3 regions of the Janthinobacterium goodfellowi genome follow, and region 3 is predicted to be linked to each of the others. Evidence: predicted binding sites of a transcription regulator. Region 3 holds the regulator's gene; each other region holds the start of a gene.

Region 1 (10,583 bases), on a different contig from region 3:
TGCCGAACTTTTTTCGTGTGTACCTGTCATATGTCTCCATGGATGGGAGGGCAGTTATGCATAGCAAGCAAGGAGCCTGGCAGGCAGCCTGCGGGCTGGAGACATGCGCGCGTCCGGTGCGCGGCAGGGAGCGGCCATGAACTGGCCGCTGGAACTGGAAGTGGCGCACAAGCTGGCGCAGATGCGGGGCTGGCTGGAAGACCAGCGTGCCGGCGCCGTGCGTTTGCGCGGAGTGGACTGGTTTGCATGGGCCACGGCGGGCGCGTCGAACAGCCATAGCCACACGGCCGAGTGCGGCTGCGCGGAAGTGCTGGTGACGCGCGACGCCGCCTACATCCTGACGGACGAAGCGGAAGCCATGCGCATGCGCGAAGAAGAAGTGCGCGGACCGTGGACGTGGCAAGTGTCGCCCTGGATGCAGCCGCAGCTGTATGAGCTGCGCGAGCATTTCGTGCAGCATGCGGCCGGCGGCTTGCCTGTCCTGTCCGACCGGCCAGGCTTGCACGAACGCAGCCTGCCCGTGGCCCTGCGCGAAGAGCGGCTGGTGCTGCTGGAATCGGAACAACTGCGTTACCGGCAGGTGGGGCAACTGGCTGCCGGTGCGGCGGCGGATGCGCTGCGCCAGGCCCGTCCCGACTGGAGCGAGCAGGAACTGGCTGCCGCCTGCGTGCGCGCGCTGTGGCTGCGGGGCTTGCAGGCCGTGCACGTGCTGGTCAGCGGCGAGGACCGTCAGCACCGTTACCGGCGCGCACCGCCTGCCCAGGTGCTGCTGGGTACGCAAGCCGTGCTGGCCCTGTGCGCGCGGCGTTTCGGCCTGTGTGCCAGCCTCAGCCGTCAACGGCGCTTCGGTCCCGCGCAGCACCGCGCCGACGGCGGGGCAGTGGCCATGGACGATGCCGATGCCGCCATGCTGGCGCTGGAAGCGGTGGCGCTCGACGCCTGCGAAACGGGCCATGCGCTGAGCATGGTGTATCACGCGCTCGACAGCGCCTACGCGTATGCGGGCCAGCCCGACACGGTGCGCACCAGCCGGCAAGGCGGCATCCACGGCTATCTGGCGCCCGAAGTGGCGGCTGGCGCGCACACGGAAATCCTCCTCAAGCGTGGTATGGCGCTGGCCTTCCATCCCAGCTTGCCCGGCAGTACGGTGGAAGACACGTTTCTGCTCGACGGCAACCAATTGCACAACCTGACGCATGACCCGGCCTGGCCCTCGGCCGTGGTGCAGGGCCGCCGCCGGCCGCTGACCCTGGCGCTGGCCTGAGCGGGCCAGGTGCGGCAACGACAGAGGCCGGGGCCGGGACAGCGGCCGGCTTTGGTCAGGCGTTAGCCAGGCTTTGGCCAGTCGCGCTTGGGCCAGTCTCAATAGCGCTGCATCACGCCTTTTTGCACGCTGACCCGGTCGCCGATCTGGAAGGCCGGTTGGCTATTCTGCGTGAAGGTGCGCGTCGTGCCGTCGTCCAGGCGCAAGGTGATGCGGTAAAGCATATTGCCCGCCGCACCCGAAGTGCTGCCGGCCGTGCCCGATGTGCCTGACTGCATGTCGGCACTGCCTTGATCCATGCTGCGCGGTACGGTTTCTATCGATTGCACCGTGGCCGAGCTGATGTTCATGCTCGATGGGCTCATGTCATTGCGCGTGTCATTGCGCATGTCGCTGCTCGTGCTGCTGCTCATGGCGTTGCCGGTATCGGTGGCCGTGCTGGCCGTGCGGCTGGCCGTACTGCTTTGCGGCGTCGTGCCGGCCGGTGCGGCATAGGTTTCGCCGCTATTGCTGCGTGCCAGATTGGTATTGTCGTTGGCGTGGCAAGCAGCCAGCAAGATACAGCTCAGGCCGGCCAGCAGCAGGGTTTTTTTCGATCTCATCTTGGTCTCCTCATGGTCGAACACTCAGGATCGGCACCCGCGGTGATGCGGATGGCAGCGATTGCTGCATGTAAGAGCATGGCGGGGCAGGGATGTTCGCCAGCTGTCATTGTCCATTGAGCTAGATCAATGGGCTAATTGCCGTGCTTGGTATAAAGATGCTGGCAATCATTCGTTCGTGCTCCAGCACGTTTCCTCACTGCTGAATCGGGAGAAAAAATGTCATCTGGTCCTACCGCAAAACTGATCGATGAGTTGGTGCTGGCCGTGGGCGGCACTGCGCACGATGCCCGCGCGCGCCATGTCCTGGCCCAGGCCTTGCACGGCCTGGTGCGGCTGGCGCGCTCGGAACAGTTGCTGGACATGCAGCGCGATGCGGCGCGCGCCGTGGGCGCCGGCAGCCGGCGCGAGACGCGTGCCCTGATGCGGCGCCTGGGCACCGGCAGCGCGCGCGGCCAGCGGCAATTGCGGCTGGAGTGGCAGGATAGCGAAGCGGACCGCGCCTGACGGCTTGCCAGGCTCGGTTCAGGCTTCGGGCAGCGGCGCGTTCTTGCCCAGGGCGGCAACGACCATTTTCGGCCAGAGGAAATACAGGGGCAGGCAGACTGCCGTCGCGGCCGTGACATCGACCACCCAGTCGCTGACGGCGCCATGGCGGTAGGGCAGGAAACTCTGGATGAATTCGTCCAGCGCGCCCATGGCCGCCACCATCAGCACCGACAGCAGCGCCCGGCGGGCCATGCCGCCGGCCGTGCCGCTGAACAGGATCAGGGCCAGCACGCCATAGCCGAAGGAGTGCAGCACGCCGCCCGATGCATATTGGCCCACGTCGGCGCGCACGCCGGGGATGTCGCCGATCAGAATCACCAGCACATACAACACCAGGGCCGTGCGGTAGCGCAGGCGTTCGTAGCGGTCGGCAAAACAAAGTTCGGGCAAGGGTACAGGCATGATGCGTCAGGATGGGTGGAAAGGCAGTCACAATATCATGGGCGTGGCGGGGCACCGTGTTTTTGCGCAAGAGCTTGCTGGTCAGGAAAAAAAAAGGCCCGCGGGGGCGCGGGCCAAAAACCCAAATGAAATGGGTCAAGAGTTGAGAGTTGCTCGGTGCTCACCATGTCGCGCGCCTTGCCGGCGCCCGCCACGGTCATGAAAGGGGAGTGGTGTGCCATCGCGGCACACCTGTCTGTAGTCAGGCATATCGGTTGCCTGTACAGCAGATGAAGCAAGTATAGGGGCCGAAGATGACGGGCTGATGACACGCCGCAACATTTTTTTGCGGCAGGCGGAATGAGCGGGAAGATTGTGGGAAATGGCAAGAATGGCCATGTTGCAGCAGCGATAGCAAAAAAAAAGCCCGCTGGTGAAAGCGGGCTTAAAACTATTTTCTTGGAGGAGAATAGTGGAGACAGGTGCATTATGCTGCGGCGCACGATATGTGTCTAATGGTCTTTTCAGATATCTATTATTCTTTTTTAATATAACTACCCGCGTCAGCCTTCATTCCTTCACGGCCACCGTGTAGTTTAGCGCCATGCGTCCGCCATCGACATAGATGGTCTGGCCCGTCATGTAGGTGGCGTCGTCGCTGGCCAGGAAGGCGGCGATGCCGGCCACTTCTTCCGGCTCGCCGCAACGGCCCAGCGGCGTGCGCGACAGAATCGTGTGGCGCGCCTGCGGGCTTGACAGCACCGCCTGCTTGGCCAGTTCCGTCAGGATGGTGCCCGGCCCGATGCCGTTGACGCGCACGCCGTGCGGCGCCAGGTTCAGGGCCATGACCTTGGTCAGCTGGTTGATGGCGCCTTTCGACACCACATACGGCACCTGGTTCGGGATCGCCAGCTCCGCATTCACGCTGGACATATTGATGATGCAGCCGCTGTTGCGCTTGACCATCTCGCGCGCCACGGCCTGGCCGCACAGGAACATCGATTTCAGGTTGATGCGCATGACCCGGTCGAAATCGTCTTCACAGACGTCGAGGAAATCGGCCGCATGCGTGACGCCCGCATTGTTGACGAGGATATCGATGTGGCCGAACTGGGCCAGCGTTTCCTTCAACATGGCATCGACGTCCGCCTTCTGGCTGACGTCGGCGCAAAAGAAATGCGCCTGCGGGCCGAGGGCGGCGGCCGCCTGCGCGCCTTCTTCCTTGATGTCGACCAGCATCACTCGCGCCCCTTCGGCGATCAGGCGGGTGGCGCAGGCCAGGCCGATGCCCTGGGTGGCGCCCGTGACGATGGCGGTTTTATCGATCAGTTTCATGTTTTCTCCTCGGCGGGTGGGGGCGCCGCCATGCTGCGGGGCCATGGCGGATTGTAATCCCCGGCCAGGAATCAGATGAGGATGGGTTCGTTCGGCAACTGGTTGCCGCGCGTGCCATCGGCGGGGAAGTGGCTTTGCAGCAGGGTATTCAGCTGCTGCAAGGCATCGAGCGTGCTGTCGTGGAAATTGCCATCCTTGAAACCCTTGGTCATGGTGCGGCACACGGCTTGCCACTGCTCCGGCGTGACGCGCCGGCCCACGTTGCGGTCGGCCACGATATCGACCTGGTGTTCGGCCAGGTTGATATAGATCAGCACGCCAACGTTGTCTTCCGTATCCCACACGCCATACTGGGCGAACAGTTCGCGCGCCCGTTCGCGGTTGCTCACGCCCTGGTAAGCCATGCCCGGCGTCAGGGCCGCCTCGACGATCAGGCGCACTTCCGCCCGGTGCATCGTTTCACCATCGGCAATCGCCGTTTCGATGGCTTTCAGCGTGCGTTCGGGAAACGCATGGCGCGCCGTCGCCGGCGTGCCCCGTAAATGTTTCAGGGCGCGTCCGCAGCGTTGTCCGAATGTCAGTTGTTTCGTCATTACCAATCTCCCGAGGCGCCGCCGCCGTCAAAACCGCCGCCGCCGCCACTGAAACCACCGCTGCCACCGCCTCCGCCAAATCCGCCGCCGCCGAAGCCTCCTCCGCCCCCGCGGTTGTTCAGCGCCTGGTTCAAGATGCTGCCCAGCACGACGCCCGTGGCGCCGCTGGACCAGTTGCTGCCGCGCTGCAGCCGGTTCGGCCCGCCGCGCGAGCGGAACACGGTCACAAGCACAAGAAAGCCGAAGAACAGCAGCGGCAGCCAGAAGGTCAGGCCGCCCGCTTCCACGGTCGCCGGCGCCTTCTGCTGTGCCGGCGCGGGGAATTGCTCCTGGTTCAGCAGGGTGGCGATGGCGCCAATGCCGGCCACCAGGCCGCCGTAATAATCGTTTTGCTTGAAATGGGGGGCGATCACGTCTTGCAGGATGCGTTTCGATTGCGCATCCGTCAGCACGCCCTGCACGCCACGGCCCGCTTCGATGCGCAGGCGGCGCAAGGACGATGGGTTGTCCTTCGCCACCATCAGCAGCACGCCGTCATCGACGCCCTTGCGGCCCAGCTTCCAGGCATCCGTCACGCGGATGCTGTATTGCTCGATGGCTTCCGGTTCCGTGCTCTTGACCAGCAGCACGGCGATCTGGCTGCCCGTCTTGGCTTCGTAGTCGGCCAGCACGCCTTCCAGCGCCGCTTTCTGCTTGTCATCGAGCATGCCGGCGTTGTCCGTCACGCGCGCCGCCAGCGGCGGCACGGGCTGCAAGCCCTGCGCGCTGGCGGGCAAGGCTGTCCACAGCAGCAGCGCCGTCGCCAGCGCCGCCAGATAAGACCAGGCTTTCATCTTATTTGCCGAAGTTGACGGTCGGCGCGGTCGAAATGGCTTTTTCGTTTTCCACCGTGAACGACGGCTTGACCTTGTAGCCGAAGATCATCGCCGTCAGGTTGTTCGGGAAGCTGCGCGCATGCACGTTGTAATCTTGTACGGCGGCGATGTAACGCTGGCGCGCCACGGTGATGCGGTTTTCCGTGCCTTCCAGCTGCGACTGCAAGTCGCGGAAGCTCGTATCGGCCTTCAAATCCGGGTATTTCTCGGACACCACCATCAGGCGCGACAGGGCCGACGACAGCTGGCCCTGCACTTGCTGGAATTTTTCGAAGGCGGCCGGGTCGTTCAGCACTTCGGGCGTGATCTGGAAACTGGTGGCGGCGGCGCGCGCCTTGGTCACCGCTTCCAGCGTTTCGCGCTCGTGCGTGGCATAGCCCTTGACGGTATTGACCAGGTTGGGGATCAGGTCGGCGCGGCGCTGGTACTGGTTGACCACTTCGCCCCAGGCCGCCTTGGTGGCTTCGTCCTTGCTCTGGAAGTCGTTGTAGCCGCAGCCCGTCAGGATGCCGGCCAGGACGGTGACGCTCAGGGCCAGGCGCAGCCATTTGGTGATTTGATTGGTGATTTGCATGATGGGTTCCGTGCAGAGTAAAGGAGGTGGGGCAAATATACCTGAAACGGCCCGCCATGTCGGTTTAATAAGCGCCGACCGCCGCCTCAGGCTGCCTTGCCAGGTCCGCGCCGCGTTACAATACGGGGTTTGCAACTGAATATAGAGAAGGTGTGCCGTGAATTTCATCAATAAATTATCCGCCGCGTGGACGGCCAATAATTCCCTGCTGTGCGTGGGCCTGGACCCGGATCTGGCGAAACTGCCGGCTGAGCTGCGCGACTTGCCTGATGGAATCACCACCTTTTGCACGCGCATCATCGATGCCACGGCCGACCTGGCCTGCGCCTTCAAGCCGCAGATCGCCTATTTTGCCGCGCTGGGCGCGGAAAAGCAGTTGGAAGACATCTGCCGCTACGTGCGCGAACACTATCCGCACATCCCCCTGATCCTCGACGCGAAACGGGGCGACATCGGCGCGACAGCCACGCAATACGCGCGCGAAGCGTTCGAGCGCTACGGCGCCGACGCCGTCACCGTGAACCCCTACATGGGCGAGGATTCGCTCGACCCCTACCTGGCGTGGAAAGACCGCGGCGTGATCATCCTGTGCCGCACCTCGAACCCGGGCGGTTCGGACCTGCAATTCCTCGACACGGACGGCGAACCGCTGTACCAGCGCGTGGCGCGCCTGGTGGCCGAGAAATGGAACAAGAATGGCCAGTGCGCGCTCGTCGTCGGCGCCACCTTCCCTGAAGAACTGGCGCAAGTGCGCGCCATCGTGGGCGACATGCCGCTGCTGGTGCCCGGCATCGGCGCCCAGGGCGGAGATATTGCCGCCACCGTCGGCGCGGGCCAGACGGCGAACGGCATGGGCATGATGATCAGCTCCTCGCGCGCCATCATCTACGCCACGCCGCAAGCGGGCGAAGACTTCGCCGACGCGGCCCGCCGCGTGGCGATCGAAACGCGCGATGCGATCAATCAACACCGCGCAGCGTAGGTCGGATTAGCGGCGACGCCGCGTAATCCGACACCACCAGCTCGGGCCAACATTGTTGTCGGATTACGCGGGGCCTTGCCCCGCTAATCCGACCTACCCGGCTTGCCTGGTACTTCAGTCGCGCATGGGCGCCACCATCTCCGCGTAATCGTACAGCTCGCCAAGAATCTCTTCCCCCCGCTCATCGACCGATTCCGACAGCACGTCGATCTCCGTAAACAGCATTTCGATGGTGCGGGCACCGCCGTCGCCGTCGAACAGGCGCGCGGCGCGGTGCTGTTCCCAGCGCAGGCTTTCCGCCTCGCTCAGGGTTTGCGGGAAATTGCGGGCGCGGTAGCGGAACAGCAATTCCTGCAGGCGTTCGTCGGCAAACGAGGGACGGGCCGTGGCCAGCTTGGCTGGCGTTTCGCGGCGCAAGGATTCGAGCAGGCGGCGGTCGTCGTTGCTGACGAAACCGTTGTACAAATCCTCATCCACGTCCAGCGCGGCAGCCGCGCCGGGGCGCTGGAACACTTCGGCCCAGATGGCATCCATGTTCGGCGCCGCGGCGGCCAGCTGGGCGTTGATCTTCGCGGCATCCACGTCGATGCCCCATTGCGCGGCCATCGCGGGCGACAAGGTCTTTAAATTGCCGACCAGCATGGGCGACTTGTTCAAATGGACGCTTTTCACGGGCAGGCGCGTCATGCCTTCGGGCAAGGCCTCCTTGCGCGTGAACAAACGGATGCGGATGGTGTCGGCGTCCAGTTCGAACAGTTCGCGCGGGTCGTAGGCGCAATCCCAGACGAGGATTTCATTTTTATTGCTCGGGTGCGTGGCCAGCGGCCAGACGACGCCCAGGCAGCCCCGTTCGGCGGGGAACATGCCGGACACGTGCAGGAAAGGCTGACGCTCGCCAGCGGCCAGGTGCATGCCCATTTCGCTGGCGACCCGGTCCTTCTTGTGCAGGGCCAGGCAGAATTCGAACAGCTTCGGCTGTTTCTGCTTGATCAGGCGGGCCAGGGCGATGGTGGCGCGCACGTCGGACAGCGCATCATGCGCCGCTTCGTGGACGAGGCCATTGGCCTTGCTCAAATGTTCCAGCTTGAAACTGGTCTGGCCATCGTCGCGCTTCGGCCATTGAATGCCTTCCGGGCGCAGTGCGTGCGTCATGCGCACCACGTCGAGGATGTCCCAGCGGCCGCAATGGTTTTTCCATTCGCGCGCGTACGGGTCGATCAGGTTGCGCCAGAACAGGAAACGCGTGACTTCATCGTCGAAACGGATGGTGTTGTAGCCCACGCCGATGGTGCCCGGTTCCGAAAAGGCCGCTTCGATGGTGGCGGCGAACTGGTGTTCGGGCACGCCCAGCTGCAGACATTGCTGCGGCGTGATGCCCGTGATCAGGCACGATTGCGGATCGGGCAGGAAATCATTGGCAGGCTGGCAATACAGCATGATCGGTTCGCCGATCTCGTTGAGTTCGGCATCCGTGCGGATGGCGGCGAACTGGGCCGGGCGGTCGCGGCGCGGCTGGGCGCCAAAGGTTTCGTAGTCGTGCCAAAGAAAGGTCTGGTTAGTCATTGATGGTCGTTGCTTGCTTAATTGTTATCTTAATTGTCCGGGCCGCTTCAGTTTTCTGAAAACCTGCCGATACTACACGAGAGGATGGTCATCATCGCGTTTCCCGCATGGTGGCATACATTGCCCGTTCAAGGAGGTCTATCGTGTCAATTCCCATCGCCGCAAGCGGCAATTCCACCCCTTCCGTGACTTCCGTCAGTACGGGCGTTGCCGGCAAGGACGATAAAGTCCAGCAAAAGGATGGCGTCAATGCTGAAATGAGCGTGAATGACCGCAGCAAGCTGCAATTGAACGCCTCCATCATGCAGGCCTCGTTGAACGTCTCCATCGGTTCCGAGAACGAGCCGCTGGCGCTGCTGTACAAGACGGCCATCACCAACATCAATGAAGCGCTGAAGGGGCAGTACGGCGACGATGCGATCCAGAACGCGGCATCGCAGGACAATAGCGCCGAAGCGACGGCGAGCCGCATCGTATCGCTGTCGACGGGTTTTTTCGACGCGTACAAGAAGCAGAATCCCGGCATGGACGACGATACGGCCCTGAGCAAGTTCATGGACACCATCAGCGGGGGCATGGAAAAAGGCTTCAAGGAAGCGCGCGACATCCTGGGCGGCTTGAAAGTGCTGAACGGCGATATCGCCAGCAATATCGACAAGACGTATGAACTGGTGCAGAAGGGCTATGCGGATTTCATCGCCGCGCACAGCAGCAAGAAGGATGATGCGGCCAAGCCGGATGCAAGCAAGCCGGCCGACAGCAAGGCTGCCTGAGCTACAGCATGACGCGGTTGCGCCCGCCTGCCTTGGCGCGGTACAGCGCCGCATCGGCCGCCGCGATCAGCGCTTCATCGTCCTGTTCCGCCGCCAGGCTGGCCACGCCGAAGGAGCCCGTGATGTGCGGCAGCGCGCTGCGCATGTCGGTGAAGATGACGGCTTGCTGCATGCGCTCGCACAAGCGTTCGGCGACCCGCAAGGCCACGTTTTCGCTGGTATCGGGCAAGATCACCATCATTTCCTCGCCACCATAGCGCACGGCAAAATCCGTGGGCCGCAGGGCCGCGCCCAGCACTTGCGCGGCGATGCGCAGCGCCTGGTCGCCCGCCTGGTGGCCGTGGGTGTCGTTGAAACGCTTGAAATGGTCGAGGTCTATCATCACCAGCGACAGCGGCGAGCCGCTGGCGTGGGCCGTGATGATCATGTTCGGCAGCAAGTCGGTGAGCCAGGCGCGGTTGTACAGGCCCGTCAGGCTGTCGACCATCGACAGCTGGCGGTAGAACTCGCCCAGTTTCTGCCGCCGTCGCAGCAGGGCATTGGCGGCGCGGATGCGGAAGGACAACAAGCGCAGCAGGTTGCGCGCCAGGCCGTTCGATTGTTCGATCAATTCCCAGACGACGGCCGCGTCGATCACCAGCAAGTCGGTCTCTTCCAATGCGGAAATGGCGGCCAGGTTGCTCGCTTCATCGAGCACCGATTGTTCGCCCACGCTTTCGCCGGGCAAGACCTTGCTGACGGTGCCGTCATCCATGCCCGTGTGGGTGTCGGCGGCCACGGCCAGCGAACCGCGCAGGACGATGTACAGGCTGGTGCCTTGGGTGTCGGCAATGGCTTCGCCCGCTTCGAGGCGCATGACGGGGCAGGGTGCCAGCATGGCGGCCGTCTGGCTATCCGCCCCATCGCGAAATAGCTGTAAATCGCCGATGTTGCAGCCTGAAGCGCCAAAGTTGCCGATCTGTTCCACAATCACACTTTCAAAAAGCCGGCGCGCGCGAGCAGGGGGCCGGTAGCTTCATGATAGCGTAAAGCGGCCTTGGCTGTAACGGCAAAGCCTTGCTTGTTGTCACTTACTGTGAGAAATACGACAAT
Region 2 (10,583 bases), 1.2 Mb from region 3:
CGTGGCCGACAGCCAGCTGGCCGAGGTGTTCCCGAACATCGGCAACTTCAGCCGGCGCGACCTGGGTTTCATGACAGCAACTTAACCGTTCACGGCGATCGTCAGGGTGACGACATAGCCATCCGTGGCATTGCCCGTCACCGTGGCCATCTGCAGGCTGGCGCCGTCGCTGAAGACATTGTCGGTGGCATAGCTGATCTGCGCCAGGTTGCGCACGCTGGCCGTGTAGCCGCTGGCCGCATAAGCCTCGTTCAAGGTTGCCATCGGAAACGTGAATTGCGAGGTCTTGATGCGGTTCGCGGCACTGGCCGCCTTGGCCAGGCTGGGATAGACCTCCAAATGCACGTGCGGCATGCGACCCGCGTAACAGCCGGGAAAGATGGTCGTAAAGGCCAGCTTGCCGGCGCTGTCCGTTTCCTGCACGCCGCGCAGGTAATTTTGCGCCGTCACGCCGCTCGAATACAGCGAATACAGGCCTTCGCGGTCACAATGCCACAGGTAGACGGCGTAGCCGGCCAGGCTGGCGCAGCCGCCGCTGGCGTTGAGCAACTGCAACTGGATGGTCAACGGCACGCCCGCCGCCACACCCGTGGCGCCATTGAAACTGGCGCGGATATCGCTGCGCACGACGCCCGACTGGTTCAGCACGTTGATGATGCTGCCGCCATGCGTGTTCGTGCCGTCGGCCGGATACGGCCCGCCCGTTTCCTCGGGGATCACCGTGCAGGCGCCCGTGGCCGGTAGCGTCACGGTGCCGGTGCTGCCCGCGGCCATACCGCCGGCGTCCGTGCCACCCCCGCAGCTCATCAAAGGCAAGGCGGCGGCGCCGGCCAGCAGCCAGCGCAGGACTTGCCGCCGCTCGGCCGCCTGCCGCATCATTTCGAGGTCGGATGCCAGACCGTGATCATGTAATTCCATACATACTCCAACAAGTGGGGCAAGCCCGCCAAGGCAGGGTTCAGGCTGGCGCACAGGAACAGCGCTTGTGTCGCATGGCGCGAGAGCGCCTTCCTGGCAACCGGGGCGAGCTTGCGTTCCATGGTTCAGGCCGTTGTATTGACCAGGTTGCCGCTAGTGGACACGCTGCCGCCCGCATTGGCTGCGCCCAAGCTGCCCGACAGCGCCTGCAAGAAGCTGCTCAGCTTGGCGCTGCTGTCGCCGCTGGTGCTGGCGCTGCCGCCCAAGGCCGTGATCAGGCTGGAAAAGCTTGATTGCAAGTCCGAAACGCTGCTGTTATCGCTGCCCGTGCCCGACGACAGGGTCTGGATCAGGCTTTGCAAGTCCGATTTGATATTGCCATGCCCCCGTGCCCGCCCCCCGCCCTTGTCGCCCTCCTTGTCGACACCGGCGCTGGCACCCGCGCCGCCCTGGGCGTGCAGGCTGCCCATCAACTGGTGCAGGAACGCTCCCAATGCCTGGCCCGCATCGCTGCTGCTGGCCGTGCCCGTGTCGGCGCTAGTGCTGTCGGGCGACGCCGTGTCGGGCACCGTCACGCCGATCGACGACAGGGCGCTGGAAACGGCATCGAGAAAGCCCTTATCTTCCTGCCTTGGCGGCCGCGCGCCGCCTACGCTGTCGGCACTGCCGGTATTGCCGCCGCTGACGCGGTTGAACGCGCTCAGCTGGGTAGCGGCGCTGCTGGAACTCAAGGCACTGATGCTCATGGTCAATCTCCTGTCGGTGATTGGGGATGGCGCGGGCCGGGCCGGCCGTCGCGCTGCTGCTGCGTCTGCTGGCGCTGTTCCGGCGTCAGCACGGCCAGCAATTGCTGCTCCAGCCGCGCCTGCAGCAAGCTGATCGTCGCCATGGCTTGCGCCGCCGTGCTGGCCAGCGCACCGGCCTTCGCATCGTCGTAGGCATCGGATGCGGCCAGCTCGCGCAACTGCGCATGGGCCTTGAAGGCGATCTTTTCCTGTTCCCGCAGCAAGGGCGCCTGGGCATAGGTGGCGGCGAAGACCTTGTCCTGCTGCGCTTCGCTCAATTCGATGCCGCGCAGGAACAGCGGCAAGCCTGGCGCGCCGGGCCCGCCTGGGCCGTGGCCGAAGCCGGGCGGCGGCCCTGGCATGGCTTGCGGCGGCGGGCCGTCCGGCGCAGCTTCCTGCTGCGCCAGGGCGACCAGCGGCATGCTGCAGGCGGACAGCAGCAACAGGGACAGGACAATACTCAGGTGTTTCATCGGGCTTTCCTTTCGTGGCGGTCAGCCCTGATTGTCGGCGTCTGGCGTGTAAAGCAACGTTAGGGCCGCGTAAAAGCGTGTAAAGGAAAGGCCGCAAATGTAAGCGGACGTATGTAAAAGCGGGTAAAAGGGCCCTGAAGGGCCCCTGTTGACTGCTATCATCGGGCGATATTCACCCGAAAAAGCACAGGCATGAGCAAGGTTTTGTTAATCGATGACGACGTGGAACTGGTCGGCATGTTCCAGGAATATCTGACGCAGGAAGGTTTTGACGCCCGCGCCGTGCATGACGGCGAAAGCGGCGCGGCCGAAGCGCTGACGGGCCTGTATGCCATCGCCATCCTCGACGTCATGATGCCGCGCATGAATGGCCTGGAAACCCTGCGCCGCATCCGCGCCGGCAGCAACCTGCCCATTTTGATGCTGACGGCGCGCGGCGACGACACGGACCGCATCGTCGGCCTGGAGCTGGGCGCCGACGATTACGTGACCAAACCGTGCACGCCGCGCGAGCTGACGGCGCGCATCCGCGCCATCCTGCGCCGCGCGCAGGCGGCGCCGCACGACAGCACGGGCATGGCGCCGCTGACCGTGGGGCAACTGACGATGTGGCCGGAACAGCGCCGCATTTCCTGGGCCGGCACCCACCTGGAGCTGACGAGCACGGAATTCAACTTGCTGGAAGTGCTGGTGCGCCATGCCGGCAAGCCCGTGAGCAAGAATCAACTGTCCGAACTGGGCCTGGGCCGGCCCATGGCCCGCTTCGACCGCAATATCGACGTGCACTTGAGCAGCCTGCGCCGCAAACTGGGCACCCTGGCCGACGGCCGCTCCTGCCTGCAGACCGTGTACCGTCTCGGCTACCAGCTGATCAAGGAGTAAGCGTGGGGCGTCTGTTCTGGAAGTTTTTTCTGTGCATCATGCTGGCGCAAGTGACGGCCACCATCGGCATCGGCGGCACGTTCTGGCTGAAAAACCGGGCGGCACAGCAGGAACGGGCCCTCGACATCGACACCAGTCCCCCCGCGCAAATGATCATCGAGGCTGCCAGCGCCACCCTGGAAGCGGGCGGCAGCGCGGCCTTGCGGCAATTCCTTGGCAAGCTCGAGCGCATGCGCGTGTTTGCCGTCGATGGACGCGGACACGAACTGATGGGCCGCGCGGTGCATCCCGCCATGCTGAGCAAGGCGCGCGCCATGCTGGAGCAAAGCCAGCCCCATCCCGTCGTGCGCACGGTCACGGGCAGCGACGGCCAGCGCTATCTGCTGTTCCTGCCCTCGTCCGAACGCTTCCGCAATGCCGAGGCAGGCGCCGCGCGCGACACCCTCAATGCCGTTACCCTCAGCGGCCCGCGCGCCATGGGACCCGGTCCACGGCCCAGGGAAGCGGGCACTGCGCCGCCACGCGGCGAATTCGGCCGCGGCATGCCGCCCGGCCCGCGCATGGACAGCCCCTACCGCACCTTCATTCCCCTGGGCGCCGCCATCGCCGCCAGCCTGCTGTTCGCCTTCTTGCTGGCCTGGTATTTTGCGCGCCCCATCCGCGACTTGCGGCAAGCGTTCGAGGCCGCCTCGCACGGTGACCTGGCGCCCCGTTTTCACGCCAGCGGCAAGCGCGGCGATGAATTGACGGACCTGGGCCGCGATTTCGACCGCATGACGGGCCGTTTGCGCCATCTCATGGAGAGCCAGACGCGCTTGCTGCATGACGTGTCGCACGAACTGCGCTCGCCGCTGGCGCGCTTGCAGGCCGCCATCGGCCTGGCGCACCAGCAGCCGGACAAGATGGACGCCTCGATGCAGCGCATCGAGCGCGAAAGCGAACGCATGGACAAGCTGATCGGCGAACTGCTGACCCTGTCGCGGCTGGAAGCCGGTGCCGGCTCCCCGCTCAGCGAAGACGTCGACATTGCCGAACTGCTGCACGACATTCTGGAAGACGCCCGCTACGAAGCGAAGGCGCGCCAAGTGGACATCGCCCTGGCGGGCGACGCGGCCAGCGCCGGCGCCGCTGTCACGGGCCGGCCCGAACTGCTGGCGCGCGCCGTGGAAAACGTGGTGCGCAATGCCGTCAAGCACAGTCCCGATGGCGGCACGGTGGACGTAAAGCGGTCGCGCCTGCATGACGGCAAGCAGGATCTGCTGCGCATCGCCGTGCTGGACCGCGGCCCCGGCGTGGCCAGCGCGGACCTGGCCAGCATTTTCCAGCCGTTCTTCCGTGCCAGCAATACCCAGCACAGCACGGACGGCCACGGCCTGGGCCTGGCCATCGCCCAGCACGTCATCGGCGCCCATGGCGGCCGCATCGGCGCCAGCTTGCGCAGCGGCGGCGGGCTGTGCGTGGAGATGCTGCTGCCCGTCAAAACGCCAGGCTGAGCTGGCGGCGAGTATTGCCCGAGACTTGCTTACGCCTGGGTATCGATGATGCTGCCCAGCGTGGACGAGACGGACTTGGCGGGACTTGCCGCCGTGTCGGCGCTGCTGGCCGTCTGCGTATCCTGTTGCGCCGCCTGCTGCGCGGCCGCCGCTTGCAACTGAGCAATTTGTGCCTGCAAGGCCTGGATTTGCTGCGCCAGCTGCTGCTGCAGCTTTTGCGACGCGTCCGTCTGCTCGCCCTTCTGCGACTCCGTCAACTGCTTTTGCGCCGCCGTGATCTGCTTTTGCAGCGCCGCGATCTGCGCACTGCTGCCCGCACTGGCGCTACTGGCCGCGCTGACTGCGCTGCCGGAACCGATTGCCGCTACCATACTGCCTCCCTGATCATTCAATACCTTATTATCGGCGCGCAAGGTACTCAATACAGGGCGGCAAGTGTAAAGGCGGGTAAAGCCATGTAAAGACGCCGCGCCCACCATCCGATTGCACACCAGCAAGAAAAACTGGCACACTGGCGCTTCCTGCCTTGACCACGATCCATGATGATGACGCCCCTGCTGCCCGCCCTGCCCGACCTCGTGCCCCACCTGCGCTGCGGCGTGATCGAGTTTCCCGTCCACCACATGCGTGGCGGCACGTCGACGGGCCTGGTCTTGCACGCGGCCTGCGTGCCGGCCGCACAAACGCTGCGTGAGGAATTGCTGCGCCACCTGATGGGCGTGCCCCAGTCCGGGCGGCAGCCGGGCAACCGGCAAATCACGGGCCTGGGACGGGGCGCGCCTACCAGCAATAAAGTCTTCCTCGCCGAGGTGGAACAGCATGCGGGCCAGCCGCGCCTGGTCAGCACCCTGGTGCAGCTGGCCGGCGAGCATGGCGATATCGACTGGAGCGTGAACTGCGGCAATATGTCGTCCGCCCTGCAACTGTGGGGACTGGACAGCGGCGTGATCGAGGCGCTGGCCATCGGCGCGCACGATATCGAAATCCGCAACACCAACACGGGCGTCATCACCACCTCGCGCATGGCGCGCGAACTCGATGGCAGCTTTACGGCCGCCAGCATTCCTGGCGTGACCGGCAACTTCCCCCGCGTGGACCTGTTCCTGCGGCAGCCGGCAGGCGCCAAGACGGGCAAGTTATTGCCAACAGGCAATGCGCAGGATGTGGTGCACAGTTATGCGGTCTCGTGCGTGGATGTGGCCGTGCCCATGGTCATCGCGTCAGCGAGCCAGTTCGGCAAGACGGCGCACGAGTCCATCGCGGAACTGGAAGCGGACACGGCTTTCATGCAGGCGATCCGCCAGGTGTGGAGCGCGGCGGGACTGCTGATGGGCTTGCGCAAGCGCGATGGCGGGTTGATGACCCTGGAAGAGCTGGAACGCAGCGAAACCATCCCCAAGTTCTGCATCGTGGGGCCGGCATCAGAAGAAGGAAATATTGCGGTGCGTTACTTTACGCCGCAGGCGGGCCACGCCTCGCTGGCCGTCTCGGGCGGCTGCTGCCTGGCGGCCGCCTGTTTGATCCCGGGCACGGTGGCGCATGCGCTGGCGCGCGGCGTGCCACCGGTCAAGCAAATGGAGACAGAGATTGAACTGGGCATAGCCAACCCGGCCGGCATCCTGGACACCACCATCGTGGCGCGCCAGGACGGGGCGACGGGCAACATCGCCATCGACGGCGCGGCCTACCGGCGCAGCGCGCAAATCTTGCTGCGCGGCCATGTTCCCCTGTACCAGCCGTCAAGCGCGCTGAAAGCGTGGCTGCTGAAACAGATTTAAAGCAGGACTGGCGCCCTGCCCGCTCAAGCAAGCAATCAATCAATCAATCAATCAATCAGGTCTTCGGCAGGGTCACGCCGACCTGGCCCTGGTATTTGCCGCCGCGGTCCTTGTACGACGTTTCGCACACTTCGTCGGATTCGAAGAACAGCACTTGCGCCACGCCTTCGTTGGCGTAGATTTTTGCCGGCAACGGTGTCGTATTCGAAAACTCCAGGGTCACATAGCCTTCCCATTCCGGTTCGAACGGGGTGACGTTGACGATGATGCCGCAGCGCGCATACGTGCTCTTGCCCAGGCAAATCGTCAATACATTGCGGGGAATGCGGAAGTATTCCACGGTACGGGCCAGCGCGAACGAATTCGGCGGGATGATGCAATAGCCCTTGCCCGACACGTCGACGAAGTTATTCGCGTCAAAATCCTTGGGATCGACGATGGTGGTATTAATATTCGTGAACAGCTTGAACTCGTCGGCGCAGCGGATGTCATAGCCATAGCTGGAGGTGCCGTAGGAAACGATGCGGTTGCCGTCGCGTTCCTTGACCTGGCCCGGTTCGAACGGCTCGATCATGCCCGTTGTTTCCGCCATGCGGCGTATCCATTTATCGCTTTTAATCGTCATCGCAGGGGTATCTTTCTAGAATATCGAATGGCTGGGGCGGCGCGCCTGGGGCAGGCGCGGCCCGAATGGCAGGATTTTACGCGAAAATCCGCCGCTGTTGGCCCCCATCCCCTGAAAATCCTTGGCGGAAGGCTATTGTTTCGCCAGCAATGCCGTGATCATCTCGCGCACCACTTGCGCTGTCAGTTCCGGGTTCTCCATGGGAAACAGATGGCCGCCCGGCACCTGGCGGAAAAACTTGCCGACCAGCTTGCGCGTGGCCGTCAGCCCCGCCTGGCGGCATTCCACCGATTCCGTGCCGCCGATAAAGCCGATGGGCACGGGAAAACCATCCTTGACGAGGCCGCCGATATGGTGCGGCAAGCTGCGGTAGACCTGTGTTTCCACTTCGCGCGTAAACCGCAGCTGCACCCCTTCAGGATGGGGAACCAGGCCGCTGTCGATGTAGTCGCGCAAGACTTGCGGCGCCCAGATGGCGAACATGTCCTTGGCCGCGAAGTGTTCATAGGCCGCTTGCGCGTCGGGCCACAGCTTGCGCCGCCGGGCGGAAAAGCGGGCGGGAGAGTAACGCTCGCCCAGCGCCGTGTTGCGCGCCAGGCGCACCAGCAAGGCGCGCCAGCCCGCCACCACGGGCGAATCGAGCAAGACCACGCAACGCACCAGGTCGGGCCGCTGCTTGGCCACCATCACGCTGAGCATGCCGCCCAGCGAATGGCCGACGAGGATGACGGGCGCGCTGTAGCGGCGTTCCAGGTCGTCGATGTACTCGCGCACCAGCTCGGGCCAGCCCGTGCTGACGGGATATGCCGGGTCGTGCGCATGCATGTCGAGCGCCTGCACGGTGTAGTGCTGGCCCAGCAAGCCGAACAGCTTGCGGTAGGTACCGGCAGGATAACTGTTGGCGTGGGCAAAGTGCAGTTGCGGGAGGGTCATCGTGGGACGAGGCCGGTGAATGCGATAGGCAATTGTAATGGCATGCCGGCAAGACGGATCAGAGGAAGGCCTCTAATTTCCGAGCTGGCAGCGGGCGCGCTGGTGCCATGCCGGGCACGAACGAGGCCAGTACTTCGCCCAGCTCGGCGTTGGAATCGACCACGCAAAAAGCGTCGTCAAACGCGTGGTGACGGTTCATGGGATTGCGCACGACGATGCATTCCAGCCCGGCCGCCCTGGCGGCGCGCAAGCCGCGCGGCGAGTCTTCCACGGCCACGCAGTCGGCGGCGGCCAGGCCCAGGCGCTGCAAGCCGAGCTGGTAGCCGTCGGGCGCCGGCTTGCTTTCGCCATACATTTCGCGCGTCAGCACGAAACCGAAGTGCTGCAACAAGCCCGTGGCCGCATGGCTGATGCGGAAATGCTGTTCGTAGGCACTGGTGACCACGCCCATGGCCACGTGCGGGCGCAGCGCCGCCAGCACTTGCCCGATGCCGGGGATGGCCAGCTGGCCCGCCTGGCGCAAGCGTTGCGCAAACAGCACGGTGCGCTCGGCCCGCAGGCGCTCGACCAGTTCGATGGCGTGGCCCTGTCCCAGCAGCAGATGCCAGGCGCCGTAGTTATTGTCCAGGAACCAGTCAAAGAATTGCTTCGGCGTCAGCTCTATGCCGTAGGGCAAGAGCAAGTCGCGGTTGCTTTCGTAAAACAGCTGTTCGGTATCGACCAGCACGCCATCGTTGTCCCACAGTACGCCCCGGATGGTTTTCATGGCTAGTGTCGTTCAAAAACTTACTTGAAGAAAATGTCGTAGGACAACTTCACGATCAGCAGCACCAGCAGCACGAGGAAGAGGATGCGCACGAAGGCGGCGCCGCGGCGCACGGCGATCCAGGTGCCCGTCAGGGCGCCCAAGATATTGCACACGGCCATCGGCGCTGCCACCGCGTAGACTACGTGGCCGGCGGGAATGAAGAAGGCCAGCGCGGCCACGTTGGTGGCGATATTCACCAGTTTCGAACAAGCCGAGGCGAGGATGAAATCGAAGCCGAAGACGCGGATGAACAGGAAAATCAGGAAACTGCCCGTGCCCGGCCCGAACAGGCCATCATAAAAGCCGATGGCGCCGCCGATGACGATGGCGAGGACGCGTTCGCGCGGACCGATAGGACGCGCTTCGCGCGTCGTGCCGAAATCCTTCTTGATGAAGGTGTAGATGGCCATGATGATGATCAATACCAGCACCATGGGGCGCACCACCTGCTGCGGCACGTAGGACACGGCGGCCGCGCCGATGAAGGACATGACGAAGGCGCTGGCCACGGCGGGCAGCACCAGCAGCCAGGGGATATGCACCTTGCCGACAAACGAGCGGGCGGCAAACGTGGTGCCGCAGGCGGACGCCAGCTTATTCGTGCCCAGCAAGGAGGTCGAGGCCATGTTCGGCATCAGGTTGAACAGGGCCGGCAGCTGTATCAGCCCGCCCCCACCCACGGCGGCATCGATCAGGCCGGCAAAGAAGGCAAATAAACACAGCAGCGAAATGGTCAGCATGATAGGCAATATGGAATGGGCGACAGCGGCAGTATAGGCGTCAGGCACTTTTTCGGATGCAACTTCAAATTGCGGAAAACGCAATCAGGCGTAACGCTTGACGGAATGCGCTCCGTGCGGTCTACTGGCCTCTTTTGCCGGGAGTCACGCGATGTCGATGAAACTGATGTGGGAAATCCGCGCCTTTTGCACCGTGGTGGAAAAGCGCAGCTTCATCCACGCGGCGCGCATGCTGGGACGCTCGCCGTCGGCCGTCACGCGCGCCATCCAGTTCCTCGAAGAAGCCATCGGCGCGGAGCTGATCCTGCGCACGCAAAAGCAGTTCACCCTGACGACGGCCGGCGAAACCTATTACGCGTCGGCCAAGCACTTGCTGGAAACGCAGGCCGAGGCGGAAGAGCAATTGGCGGAATTGAGCAACTCGCCGCAAGGCTGGGTGCGCCTCTCGGCGCCGGAAATTTTGTCGCTGGGCTTCCTGCCGAAAGTGGTGGCGCAATTTTCGCGCGACTATCCGAATGTGTCCGTGGACATCCATTTCTCGGACAAATCGATCGACCCCATCCAGGAAAAGCTCGATTTCGCCATCCGCGGCGCCTTCCCCCAGTCCAGCGAACTGATCGGCTATCCCCTGTGGAACTACCGCCGCTATATGTACGCCTCGCCCGACTACATCGCCCGCATGGGCGCGCCCGAGGAACCGGAAGAGCTGGCCGGCCACGACGTCATCATGCACTCGGCCCCCCGCATCCTGCGCGACTGGCATTTCGTCTCTGCCACGCGCAACGTGCGCTACCAGGTGCAGCCGCGCTTCCGTTTTACTTCCGGCATCGCCACCTTCCAGGCCGCCCTGGAAGGCGCCGGCATCGTGCGTCTGGCCAGCTGGCTGGCGGAACCTGCCGTGGCCGCCGGCACCCTGCGCCGGGTCTGCACGGCATACCGGCTGACGTCGTCAAAAGAGCTCGATCCCAGCATCCATGCCGTCTACGGCACGTCGAGGATGGCCAAGGGTGCGCGGCTGTTCCTGGAGTATGTGCGGCAGAGGGGGCTGGAGATACCGGACGAGCGGCACAGCTGACGCCTGCGCCCGTGAACGGCCGCTATGACCTGATGCGAACAGAAACAGGCGTATTGAGGACCCGCGCCACATC
Region 3 (10,583 bases):
CTGCGCAAGGTGCGCGAAGCATTGGGCCCCGATGCCGTGATCCTGTCGAACCGTCAGGCCGATGGCGTGGTGGAAATCCTCGCGCTGGCCAATGACGATGCCGCTTCGCTGGCGTCGCCGCCGGCCGCGTCCGAAATGGCCCAGCCCCGTCCCCAGTTGCAGACCCAGTTCGCCACGCCGCAGCGTCCGGCCGCCCCGGCCCAGCGCCCGGCCGCGCCACGTCCTGCCGCACCGCGCCAGGCAGCCGGCGAGCCAGTGGACATGGCCCGCATGCAGCAGATGATGGCCAGCGCGCTGGCGCACGTCAAGGAAAACGCCGCCGCCGAGATGAGCGGCATGATGAATGAAATCCGTGCCATGCGCGGCATGATGGAAACCCAGCTGGCGGAAATCTCGTGGGGCTCGACGCAGCAGCGCGAGCCGCAAAAAGCCGTCGTGCTGCGCGAAATGCTGGCCGCCGGCTTCTCGGCCAGCCTGGCGCGCTACCTGATCGACAAGCTGCCCGCCGGCCTCGACGGTGCGCAAAGCATGCGCTGGATCAAGACGGTCCTGAGCCGCAACCTGAACACGGTCGCCAATGAAGACGCCATGCTGGAGCAGGGCGGCGTATTCGCGCTGGTCGGCCCGACCGGCGTCGGCAAGACCACCAGCACGGCCAAGCTGGCGGCCCGTTGCGTGATGCGCCACGGCCCGGAAAAGCTGGCCCTGATCACCACGGATGCCTACCGTATCGGCGCGCACGAACAGCTGCGCATCTACGGCAAGATCCTCGGCGTGATGGTGCATTCGGTGAAGGATGAGGCGGACTTGCGCATCGCCCTGAAGGAACTCAAGAACAAGCACACGGTGCTGATCGATACCGTGGGCGTGAGCCAGCGCGACCAGATGGTGACGGAACAGGTGGCCATGCTGTCGGGCGCCGGCGCCGACGTGAAGCGTTTGCTGTGCCTGAACTCGACGGCGACGCAGGAAACGCTGAACGAAGTGGTGCGCGCCTACCAGGGCAGCGGCCTAGCCGGCTGCATCATGACCAAGCTCGATGAAGCGGCGTCGATCGGCAACGTGCTCGACGTGGTGATCCGCCAGAAGCTGAACCTGTTTTATGTGTCGAACGGCCAGCGCGTGCCGGAAGACCTGTACCTGGCCGACCGCGGCTACCTGATCGACCGCGCCTTCAAGCTCAAGCGCGACTCGGCGGCGACGCAGTTTTCCGATGCCGAACTGCCGCTGCTGATGGCGCAGGCGGCCGCCCGCAATAATGAAGCGCGCGGGGTGCACCTTGGCTAATTTCGATTTCGACCAGGCCGAAGGCTTGCGCCGCATGCTGGCCGGCCCGCAGCCGCGCGTCATGACGTTCCTCTCGGCCACGCCGCAGGACGACAAGGGCGCCATGCTGGTCAACCTGGGCGCTTCGCTCGCCTATGGCGGCAATGACGTGCTGCTGCTCGACGCCAGCGGCGGCAGCGACGGCGTGGCTGCACGGCTGGGACTGGCGCACGGCGCCAGCCTGCGCGACGTGGCGCGCCAGCAGTGCGGCTTGAATCAGGTCATCCACCAGGTGCCGCAAGGCTTCGGCGTGGCCAGCCTGGGCGCGCGCAACCACCTGATGGACAGCATGGACTATGCGGGCGAGGATGAATTGCGCCGCCTGGGCAAGACTTTCGAGGTGCTGGCGCGCCAGAGCGGCATCGTGCTGGTCGACGGCGTCGTGGCCGACGAGGGCGATTGCTTCCCCGTGCCGCTGATGGCTTCGTCGGATATCGTGGTGCAAGTGTCGACCAGCGCCACTTCGATCAAGGCGGCGTACTGCCTGATCAAGCGCCTGAGCCAGGAACTGGGACGCCGTCCGTTCGGCATTCTCGTCACCGGCGCTTCCGAATCCGAGGCAAAAGTGGTATACGATAATATGGCACAGGCGGCGAGCCGCTACCTGGCCGTGAAGCTGACCTCGATGGGTTCGGTGCCTGCCGATGAATATCTGCACCGCGCGGCGCGGCTGGGCCGCAGCGTGGTCGATGCGTTTCCGCTGGCGGGCGCCTCGGTGGCGTTTCGCGGACTGGCCGAGCGGCTGGCCCGTTCGGCGGCGCCGGTGCTTGGCGGCACCTTGTACCAGACGGGGAGCCCGCACCAGTTCAGCGCCTGACACCAACCGTAGCACCAGATAAGACGAGAAAACAATAAGCAGCCTATGTACACGGTCAAAGGGAAATCGAACAAGGACTATTTGCTGACGGAGCACATTCCGCTGGTGAAGCGTCTGGCGCACCATATGAAGGCGAAATTGCCGCCTTCGGTCGAGGTCGATGACCTGATCCAGGCCGGCATGATCGGCCTGCTCGATGCCATTACCCGCTATGAAGAGACGCATGGCGCGCAGTTCGAGACGTATGCCGTGCTGCGCATCCGCGGCGCCATGCTCGACGAATTGCGCACCAGCGACTGGCTGCCGCGCAGCATGCGCCAGAACATGCGCAAGATCGAAGAGGCGATGAGCACCTTGCAGCAGCGCCTCGGCCATCCGCCGACGGAGTCGGAAGTGGCGAAGCTGCTGAAAATGTCGCTGGCCGACTACCAGGAAATGCTGGGCGACGGCGGCGGCCACCAACTGGTGTACTACGAAGACTTTCATGACCCGGACGGCAATGACAGCTTCCTCGACCGCCACTGCGTGGACGAGGACAGCGACCCCTTGCGTTCCCTGCTCGATACCGATTTCCGGCAATCCGTGATCGATGCCATCGACGCGCTGCCGCCACGCGAGAAAATACTCATGGGCCTGTATTACGAAGAAGAGCTGAACCTGAAGGAGATCGGCGCGGTGATGGGCGTATCCGAATCGCGCGTCTCGCAGCTGCATACCCAGGCCGTCGCGCGCCTGCGCGCAACCTTGAGGGAGCAGGCGTGGACTGGTCCAGCGTAATCGGGCTGGCGCTGGCGCTGGCGGGCCTGCTGGTCGGCCAGGCACTGGAAGGCGGCAAGATGGCCTCCCTTCTGCAGCCGGCCGCCTTTGCCATCGTCATCATCGGCACCTTCGGCGCCGTGCTGCTGCAGACGCGGCTGCGCACCTTCGTGCGCGGCCTGGAAATGCTGCGCTGGGTCTTCCTGCCGCCGGCCGACACGCGCGCCGCGCTGGCGCGCGACATCGGGCAGTGGAGCCTGACGGCGCGCCGCGACGGCCCGCTGGCGCTCGAGCGGCTGATGGAAAACACGGCTGATCGCTTCAACGCCAAGGGCTTGCGCATGATCGTCGACGGCATCGCGCCCGACAAGCTGCGCCAGCTGCTCGACGTGGAAATCTCCGCCTACGAAATGGCCGAGCGCCAGGCCGTCAAGGTGTGGGAATCGGCGGCCGGCTATTCGCCCACCATCGGCATCCTCGGTGCCGTGCTGGGCCTGATCCACGTGATGGAAAACCTCACCGACCCGAGCAAACTGGGCAGCGGCATCGCCGTGGCCTTCGTCTCGACGATTTATGGCGTGGGCCTGGCCAATCTGCTGTTCCTGCCGGTGGCCAATAAACTCAAGGCCATCGTCTCGCGCCGCGTGGTGCAGTATGAAATCACGGCCGCCGTGCTGTACGACATCGCCACGGGCGACCACACGCGCATCATCGAAGAGCGCGTCTCCAGCCTGCTTCACGAGCACTGAGCGAGCACTGACCATGATGCGGCGCGCGCGCAGGAAGTATGACGAGGAACCGGACAACCAGGACCGCTGGCTGATCTCGTACGCCGACTTCATCACTTTGCTGTTCGCGTTTTTCGTCGTCATGTATGCGATCTCGCAAGTCAATGAAGGCAAATACCGCGTCTTCCAGAGCGCCATCGGCCAGGCCTTCAGCCTGGAAAAGGGCGCGCCGCCCATCATCATGGAAGCGCCGCAAGCGATCCCGCTGCCGAACCCCGCCCTGAAACGCCGCACGGAAGCCATCCGCCGCGAGCGCGAACACATGACGCGCCTGGCGCAGGACCTCACGTCCACGCTGGCGCCGCTGGTCAAGGAAGGCAAGGTCCGCGTGACGCAGACGAGCCGCGGCGTGAGCGTGGAAATCAATGCCAGCGTGCTGTTCGACCCGGGCGCGGCGCGCCTGACGGCGGAATCGGACCAGGCCCTGCGCGCCGTCGCCGTGCTGCTCAAGGACGACACGCACGACGTGCAGGTGGAAGGGCATACGGACGTGCAGCCGATCAGCAATTCGAACTTCGCCTCGAACTGGGAATTGTCTGCCGCGCGCGCCAGCGCCGTGGTGCGCCTGTTCATCGCCAGCGGCGTCAAGGCGTCGCGCCTGACGGCCGTGGGCCACGCCGACAACATCCCCGTGGCACCCAACGCCACGCCGGAAGGACGGGCGCGCAACCGCCGGGTCGCCGTGACGATCTTGTCCGGCATCCCCGAGACGGTGACGGAAGTGCCGACGGCGCCGCCGGCCAACTAGGACGGGCTTTTCGGGCCGGCGGGGCCTGGACCATGTCATTTGCTGGTCATACTGGAATGCTAGGCTGTCGCCCTTCTTTCAGCTTCCAGGTCATCCCATGCCTTCTTCCAGAACATTGCTTGCTTCGGCCATCGCCATCGTGTTGAGTGTCGCCGCCTGCGGCGGCGATAGCGACCCGGCCGGCAGCGTGCCGCCGCTCCCCGCCGGCCGCTGGATCGCCGGCGACCTGCACACCCATACCACCCAATCGGCCGACGCCGACGTCAGCCAGACCTTGGACAAGGTGCTGGCCAAGGCCTTTACCACGTATGGCCTCGACTGGATGGCGCTGTCGAACCATTTGCGCGTCTCCACGCGCGATGCACTGGGCGCACCACTGCCGGTGCCGGTTCCCATGTCCATCGGCGCCGAGCGTTATGAAATCCCGCGCGTGCAGGCCCTGCAGGCGGGCGGCAGCTATGCCGATAAGCTGATTTTCTCGGGCTTCGAGTGGGACATGCCGACCCATGATCACATCGGCGTCGGCCTGTTCGAAGGGGCGGACAAACTGGTCGCCAGCACGCGCGGCATGAAGGAGTTCGAATACCTGTTTACCACGCGCGACGCGGCCATGTTCGACGCCGCCGACGTCGCGGCATGGAAAGCGAAATACGGCGACACCCGCTACAACAAGACGGCTGCCGATGCGCTGCAAGCGATCAACTGGCTGAAACAGAATTACCCGGAAACCAGCTACGCCGTCATCAACCACCCGTCGCGCAACAAGGGCAGCTACAGCATCGCCGACTTGCGTGCCTTCAATGATGCCGCGCCGAACATCATGTTCGCCATCGAAGGCATGGTCGGCAACCAGATGGAACCGGACCGGGGCGGCTACACGGCCGCCTACACGGACGACAATGCGCTGCTGCGCGTGTATGGCGGCGTCGACTACGTGGTGGCCAAGCTGGGCGGGCCATGGGATGCGCTGCTGGGCGAGGGGCGCCGCATCTGGAACCTGACCGATTCGGATACCCACTTCAAGATCGTCGGCGGCAACAGCAGCGGCTATTTCCCCGGCGAGTATGCGAAGAACTATGTGTTCAACGGCGCGCAGGGTGTCCCGCTGGCGAAGGACTTGCTGGCCGGCTTGCGTTCGGGCAAGATGTTCTCGACTTACGGCGACCTGATCAATGCGCTCGATTTCAACCTCGCCAGCAAGGACGACCGCAAGGAGATGGGCGGCGAGCTGAAAGTGGCCAGCGGCGAGAAAGTCACGATCACCATCCGCTTCAGGAGCCCGGCCAAAAACAACTACGAAAAGCCCGTCGACAGCGGCGTGGCCGCCAACGTCAAGCCCGTGGTCGACCATGTCGACCTCATCGTCGGCGATGTGGGCGCGAAGGCGGCGGCGGGCACGCCGGCCTACAGCGTTGCCGGCAATGCCAGCACGCGCGTGCTCAAGCGCTTCACCAGCGCGGACTGGAAAGTCGGGGCCGACGGCTACGCCAGCGTGAGCTATGAAACGACGGCAACGAAGAGCCAGTATTTCCGCCTGCGGGGTACCAACTTGGGTACCGATGTCGCGGGCCTGACGCAGGGCGGCGAGCCGCTGGCCGACCAGCGCACGGGCACGACGGACAGTACCCAGCGTTTTAACGACATCAACGACCGCAATTACCGCAGCCTGTGGTTCTATTCGAATCCCGTGTTCGTCACCTTGCGTTAAACGTTAGCCGGCGCGCCGCCGGATGGGGCGGGAGCGAGCTGGATCGCGCTCCCGCTTGGTACAATCGTGCCTTCTCTCTTTTTATCACCTCATCATGAAAAGCAGTTCCCAGGGCGGTCTCGTCTACTCCACCGAAACGGGCCGCATGTGTCCCGCCTGCCGCCAGCCGCTGGCGCAATGCGCATGCAAGGCGCAATCGAAGGCGGTGCCGGCGGGCGACGGCGTGGTGCGCGTGTCGCGCCAGACCAAGGGCCGCGGCGGCAAGAGCGTCACCGTGGTGAAAGGCTTGCCGCTGGACGCCATCGCCCTGGCCCTGCTGGGCAAGCAGCTGCGCACGCAGTGCGGCTCGGGCGGCACCGTCAAGGATGGCGTGATCGAAGTGCAGGGCGACCATGTGGAGGCCATCCTGGCCGCGCTGGTCAAGCTGGGCCACCAGGCGAAAAAGGCCGGCGGCTGAGCGTGCGGAGGCGTGCGGCCCGCTGCCGTGCGCCTGTGGTAACGTGCATTTCCTCTTATGTGCCACCTCCTATGAACAGCAAACTGACCGGTATCGCCATCGCCATCGCCGCTGCCATCGCGGCAGTGCTGGCGCTCGTGTACTGGCCCGCGCCCGACGGCGGCACGCCGCAAGCGGGCGCCGCTGCCGCCGGCGCGCCGCCGGGACGCAGCCTGGCATCGTACTTGGCTATCGATGCCGCCCCGGCCGCCGGTGCCGCGCCCGTTGTCGTGACGCTCGCGCAGCGGCTCGAACGCCTGGGTGCCAGCGGCAAGCCGGAAGACGCGTATGCGGCCTACAATCTGCTCGATGACTGTATTTCTTTTGAGAAGGAAGGCCGGTTGCCGGGGCTGGAATTCGAGCTGGGCCGCGAGATGACGGCGGAAGAAAAAGCCGCCCAGCGGCAGCTGTGCGCGGGCCTGACGCAGCGCCAGCGCGAGGACCGCCTGGACTACCTGGCCACCGCCGCGAAGGCGGGCGTGCCGGGCGCGGCCACGCTGTTCCTGTCGGAAGGCCCGTTCGGCGACCGCAGCGCGCTGCGCAACCGTCCCGACGACCCGCTGGTGCAGGCATGGAAGCGGCAAGCCATCGCCCAGCTGACGGCGCAGGCGGACGAGGCGGAACTGACCAGCGTGTCGACCCTGATGATGGCGTATCTGCGCGATGGCGACGTGGTGCACAAAGATGCGCCGCAGGCGTATGGCTACCTGCTGGCCCTGCGCCTCGTGTACGACGACATCCTGGCGCCCGGCGTTACCAATCCGTATCAGGATGAGTACTGGCACTGGCTGCAAAACGAACTGACGCCGGAGCAGCAAGCCGCCGCCAGCGCCAAGGCGCAAGCCATCGCGGCGAAGTTCCGCCAGCATACGGGCCGTCCCGCGCACGGCTGAGCTGGCAAGGCCGCTGCGCCTTGCCCGAGGATCGCTGTTAAGTAAGGGGAATCAGCCGATGACGACGCGCCGGCTGGCCGTGTTCGTTGTCGGTTGGCCGCTGGGGCCGTAGAAATTTCCGCTTTGGGCCGGGGGGCGCATGGCGTTCAGGGCGCCTTGCGTATGTACCATGTGCTTGTTGACGAGCAGGCTGTTCAGGCGGTTCTGTTCCTTCGCTTCGCGTGTCGTCTCGAGCAGGGCTTTCCACAGGGATGCCGCCTCGGCTTCGTTGGCGCCGACCAGCCAGTCTTCCATGCCCGCTTCGGCGGCCGTGAAGCCCGCTGCCGCCAGCGCCTGGTGGCGTTGCGCCGCCAGCTGGCTCAATTGTCCGACGAGCGCCGTCTTGCGCGCCGTGAGCTCCGTGATTGCATCGATGTCAGCGGCAACCAGATGCCGCTGTTCTTCTTTCATCAATGCCAGCAATGTGGTCATGAGCTGTTGCTCGTCGCGCAGGCTGGAAAACGGAGTCACTGATTGCATGAGGAAACCTATCTATTTCGTGAGTGCAGCAAGTCCTTGACCGTGTCGAGGAGACCGTCCGCCACTTTTTCTGAGTTGACCTGGAACTGGCCGTCGGCGATCGCCAGCTTGATGCGTTCGACTTTTTTCGTGTCGAACACGGCGCCGCTGCCGGCAGTTGCACTGGCCGCTAATGCCTGTCCTTGCGGCGACAGGCGTACATTGTCCGACGTTGTCGGTGTTGCCTGGGCTTTCTCGGCATTCCGGGCGCCGGAGGTACTGGCGGGCGCCACCGGCAGGCCGGGATTGCTTTTAATGGTGTTATCGGTAATTTTCACAGCGTGATCCTCGTCTGGTCGAAGTCAAGAAACTCCGGGATATGTGTCATTATCGGCACCTTCTTCCGAAACTTTAGTGCGCCAGACCACAATATCGCTGTCCATCCGTGTTTAGAACGCCACCTCCACCATGCCGCCAGCCCGCGCCACGCCGCTGATCTGCTGGCCGCTCTGCGTGCGGACCTGCACCGTCTGGCCATCGCCGGCGCTGCCGATGGCGCGTCCTTCTGATGCTACCTGGAAACCGTTGCCACTGGAAACGACACGCACCAGCTGGCCCTGCATCACCACCGGTTTGCGGCGCAGCGTGTCGAGGCGCATCGGCGTGCCTGGCGGCAAGGAAATATTCGTGCTGGCGCCCACGACCTGGGCCATGTCCGTGGCGATGCCTGCTGGCAATGCAGCCAGGTCGCCCTGCATCGTCACCAGCTGGCTGGCGTCGATGGCCTGTCCTGGCGCCAGCGGCACGGCGCTGGCCACGTAGTCGCCCACGACGGCCACGTTCGCTTGCAGATAGATGGTCCAGCTGGACGGGGCCGTGCAGCGCACGCCCACGGTGGTCTTGCCCCAGGCGCGGGCGCCTGGCGCCATGAATGCTTGCGGCGCGGGGCAGGCGGCCAGGTTCAGGCGCGGATCGACGGCGCCGACGGTGATCGTCACCTTGCCCGGCAAACCGTTGCTTTGCACTTGCAGGAATTGTTCCACGCTGTTGCGCAGCGCTTCCGGCGTCTGCCGGCCGGCGTTTTGCGCCTGCGCGCAAGGCGCCAGGGCGGCAAGCCGGATGGCTAGGGCGAGGAGGAAAGCGAGCGGTGTTTTCATGGTGATAGGCCTCTGGAATAGTGCCATGATAGTGCGCGCCGCCCCGTTCGAAGCGCCGATTAAGGGGTAAAAGTACGGTCTGATCCGGCGATGGCCTTGCCGTCGGGCGCCGTACTATGTTTCCTGTCATCACTATACCGCCATCCTTCCGCCATCTCGGGCGCCAGTGGCAGATCTTTCCGGAGCCTGACATGATAGGGAAACTCGACGATTACATGCGCTTCAACGAGACGGCGCTGAGCCTGCGCTCGACGCGCCAGGAATTGCTCGCCTCGAATATCGCCAATGCGGACACGCCCAACTACAAGGCGCGCGACGTCGATTTCGCCAGCGCGCTGAAGGGGGCGATGGCGCGCAAGGATGGCGTGCCGCCGGCCCTGAAGGGCACGGCGCCGCAGCATATGCCGGGCAAGGGCGTCGCCGCCGTGGGAAGCAGCACGGGCGGCAAGGTCGAGACCCTGGCCGACGGCACGCCGCTGCTGTACCGCGCGCCGGCCCAGGGCGCCGTCGATGGCAATACGGTCGACATGGATCTTGAGCGCAATGCCTTTGCCGACAACGCCATCCGCTACGAGGCGGCCGTGACGTTCCTCAACTCGCAGATCAAGGGCATGCTGACGGCCATCCAGGGAGGACAATAATCATGTCGCTATTTAATATCTTCAATGTGTCCGGTTCGGCCATGAGCGCCCAGGCGCAGCGCCTGAACACGGTGGCCAGCAACCTGGCCAATGCCGACAGCGCCACCAGCGCCACGGGCGAAGCCTACCGCGCCAAGCAGGTGGTGTTCGAAGCCGTGCCCATGGCCAACGGCGCCACGGCCGTCAAGGTGCAGAAGGTGATCGAGGACCCGTCGCCGATGAAGCTGGTCTACGACCCGAAGAATCCGCTGGCCGACGAGAAGGGCTATGTCACCATGCCCAACGTGAATACGGTCGACGAGATGGTCAACATGCTGTCGGCTTCGCGCTCGTACCAGACCAACGTGGAAACCATGAACGCGGCCAAGTCGCTGCTCTTGAAAACCCTTACCCTCGGCCAATAAGGCTGACTGATCATTATGGCAACCATCGATACCACGACCTCCGTCACCACCGACCTGATGGCGACGATGAATCCGAAGAAGACGACGGCCGAGGCAGGCAGCGTCGAAGCGGAAACGAACAAATTCCTCACCCTGCTGGTGACCCAGCTGAAAAACCAGGACCCGATGAATCCGCTGGACAATGCGCAACTGACCAGCCAGCTGGCGCAGCTGTCCACGGTGACGGGCGTCAACAAGCTCAACACGACGCTGGAAACCCTGAAAACCAGCTACCAGCAAGCCGAATCGATGCAGGCGGCCAACATCATCGGCCACGGCGTGTTGACGGCGGGCAAGGATATCAACCTGAGC

What was found. The regulator FliA, encoded in region 3, starts transcription of late flagellar genes. The targets are predictions, from matches to a motif close to CTAAAGTTTNNNNNNNNNNNGCCGNTA.
Region 1: ACQ4WQ_RS17185 (DUF5610 domain-containing protein) is a predicted target of FliA. The motif match lies at 8,764-8,790, and genes of this name have one in related genera.
Region 2: ACQ4WQ_RS07010 (FlxA-like family protein) is a predicted target of FliA. The motif match lies at 4,952-4,978, and genes of this name have one in related genera.

What each region holds. Positions count from the first base shown of each region.
Region 1 covers NZ_JBNYXN010000004.1:274,844-285,426, forward strand. The annotation lists gene ACQ4WQ_RS17135 (M24 family metallopeptidase) at 137-1,264, shown strand; gene ACQ4WQ_RS17140 (hypothetical protein) at 1,363-1,866, opposite strand; gene ACQ4WQ_RS17145 (hypothetical protein) at 2,086-2,373, shown strand; gene ACQ4WQ_RS17150 (VanZ family protein) at 2,392-2,817, opposite strand; gene ACQ4WQ_RS17155 (SDR family NAD(P)-dependent oxidoreductase) at 3,367-4,131, opposite strand; gene ACQ4WQ_RS17160 (TPM domain-containing protein) at 4,203-4,724, opposite strand; gene ACQ4WQ_RS17165 (TPM domain-containing protein) at 4,724-5,557, opposite strand; gene ACQ4WQ_RS17170 (LemA family protein) at 5,559-6,173, opposite strand; gene pyrF (orotidine-5'-phosphate decarboxylase) at 6,331-7,155, shown strand; gene sbcB (exodeoxyribonuclease I) at 7,270-8,718, opposite strand; gene ACQ4WQ_RS17185 (DUF5610 domain-containing protein) at 8,862-9,491, shown strand; gene ACQ4WQ_RS17190 (GGDEF domain-containing protein) at 9,493-10,458, opposite strand.
Region 2 covers NZ_JBNYXN010000001.1:1,552,666-1,563,248, reverse strand. The annotation lists gene ACQ4WQ_RS07040 (DUF1501 domain-containing protein) at 1-85, shown strand, start outside; gene ACQ4WQ_RS07035 (dioxygenase family protein) at 82-918, opposite strand; gene ACQ4WQ_RS07030 (hypothetical protein) at 1,044-1,664, opposite strand; gene ACQ4WQ_RS07025 (Spy/CpxP family protein refolding chaperone) at 1,667-2,176, opposite strand; gene ACQ4WQ_RS07020 (response regulator transcription factor) at 2,369-3,058, shown strand; gene ACQ4WQ_RS07015 (sensor histidine kinase) at 3,061-4,551, shown strand; gene ACQ4WQ_RS07010 (FlxA-like family protein) at 4,581-4,922, opposite strand; gene ACQ4WQ_RS07005 (PrpF domain-containing protein) at 5,091-6,329, shown strand; gene dcd (dCTP deaminase) at 6,385-6,954, opposite strand; gene ACQ4WQ_RS06995 (alpha/beta fold hydrolase) at 7,087-7,887, opposite strand; gene ACQ4WQ_RS06990 (HAD family hydrolase) at 7,946-8,653, opposite strand; gene ACQ4WQ_RS06985 (sulfite exporter TauE/SafE family protein) at 8,674-9,435, opposite strand; gene ACQ4WQ_RS06980 (LysR family transcriptional regulator) at 9,587-10,510, shown strand; gene ACQ4WQ_RS06975 (hypothetical protein) at 10,533-10,583, opposite strand, start outside.
Region 3 covers NZ_JBNYXN010000001.1:384,868-395,450, forward strand. The annotation lists gene flhF (flagellar biosynthesis GTPase FlhF) at 1-1,287, shown strand, start outside; gene ACQ4WQ_RS01735 (MinD/ParA family ATP-binding protein) at 1,280-2,143, shown strand; gene ACQ4WQ_RS01740 (RNA polymerase sigma factor FliA) at 2,189-2,920, shown strand; gene ACQ4WQ_RS01745 (flagellar motor protein) at 2,902-3,648, shown strand; gene motD (flagellar motor protein MotD) at 3,665-4,435, shown strand; gene ACQ4WQ_RS01755 (CehA/McbA family metallohydrolase domain-containing protein) at 4,533-6,143, shown strand; gene ACQ4WQ_RS01760 (translation initiation factor Sui1) at 6,238-6,600, shown strand; gene ACQ4WQ_RS01765 (hypothetical protein) at 6,672-7,532, shown strand; gene ACQ4WQ_RS01770 (flagella synthesis protein FlgN) at 7,584-8,051, opposite strand; gene flgM (flagellar biosynthesis anti-sigma factor FlgM) at 8,060-8,368, opposite strand; gene flgA (flagellar basal body P-ring formation chaperone FlgA) at 8,480-9,187, opposite strand; gene flgB (flagellar basal body rod protein FlgB) at 9,379-9,828, shown strand; gene flgC (flagellar basal body rod protein FlgC) at 9,831-10,232, shown strand; gene ACQ4WQ_RS01795 (flagellar hook assembly protein FlgD) at 10,248-10,583, shown strand, end outside.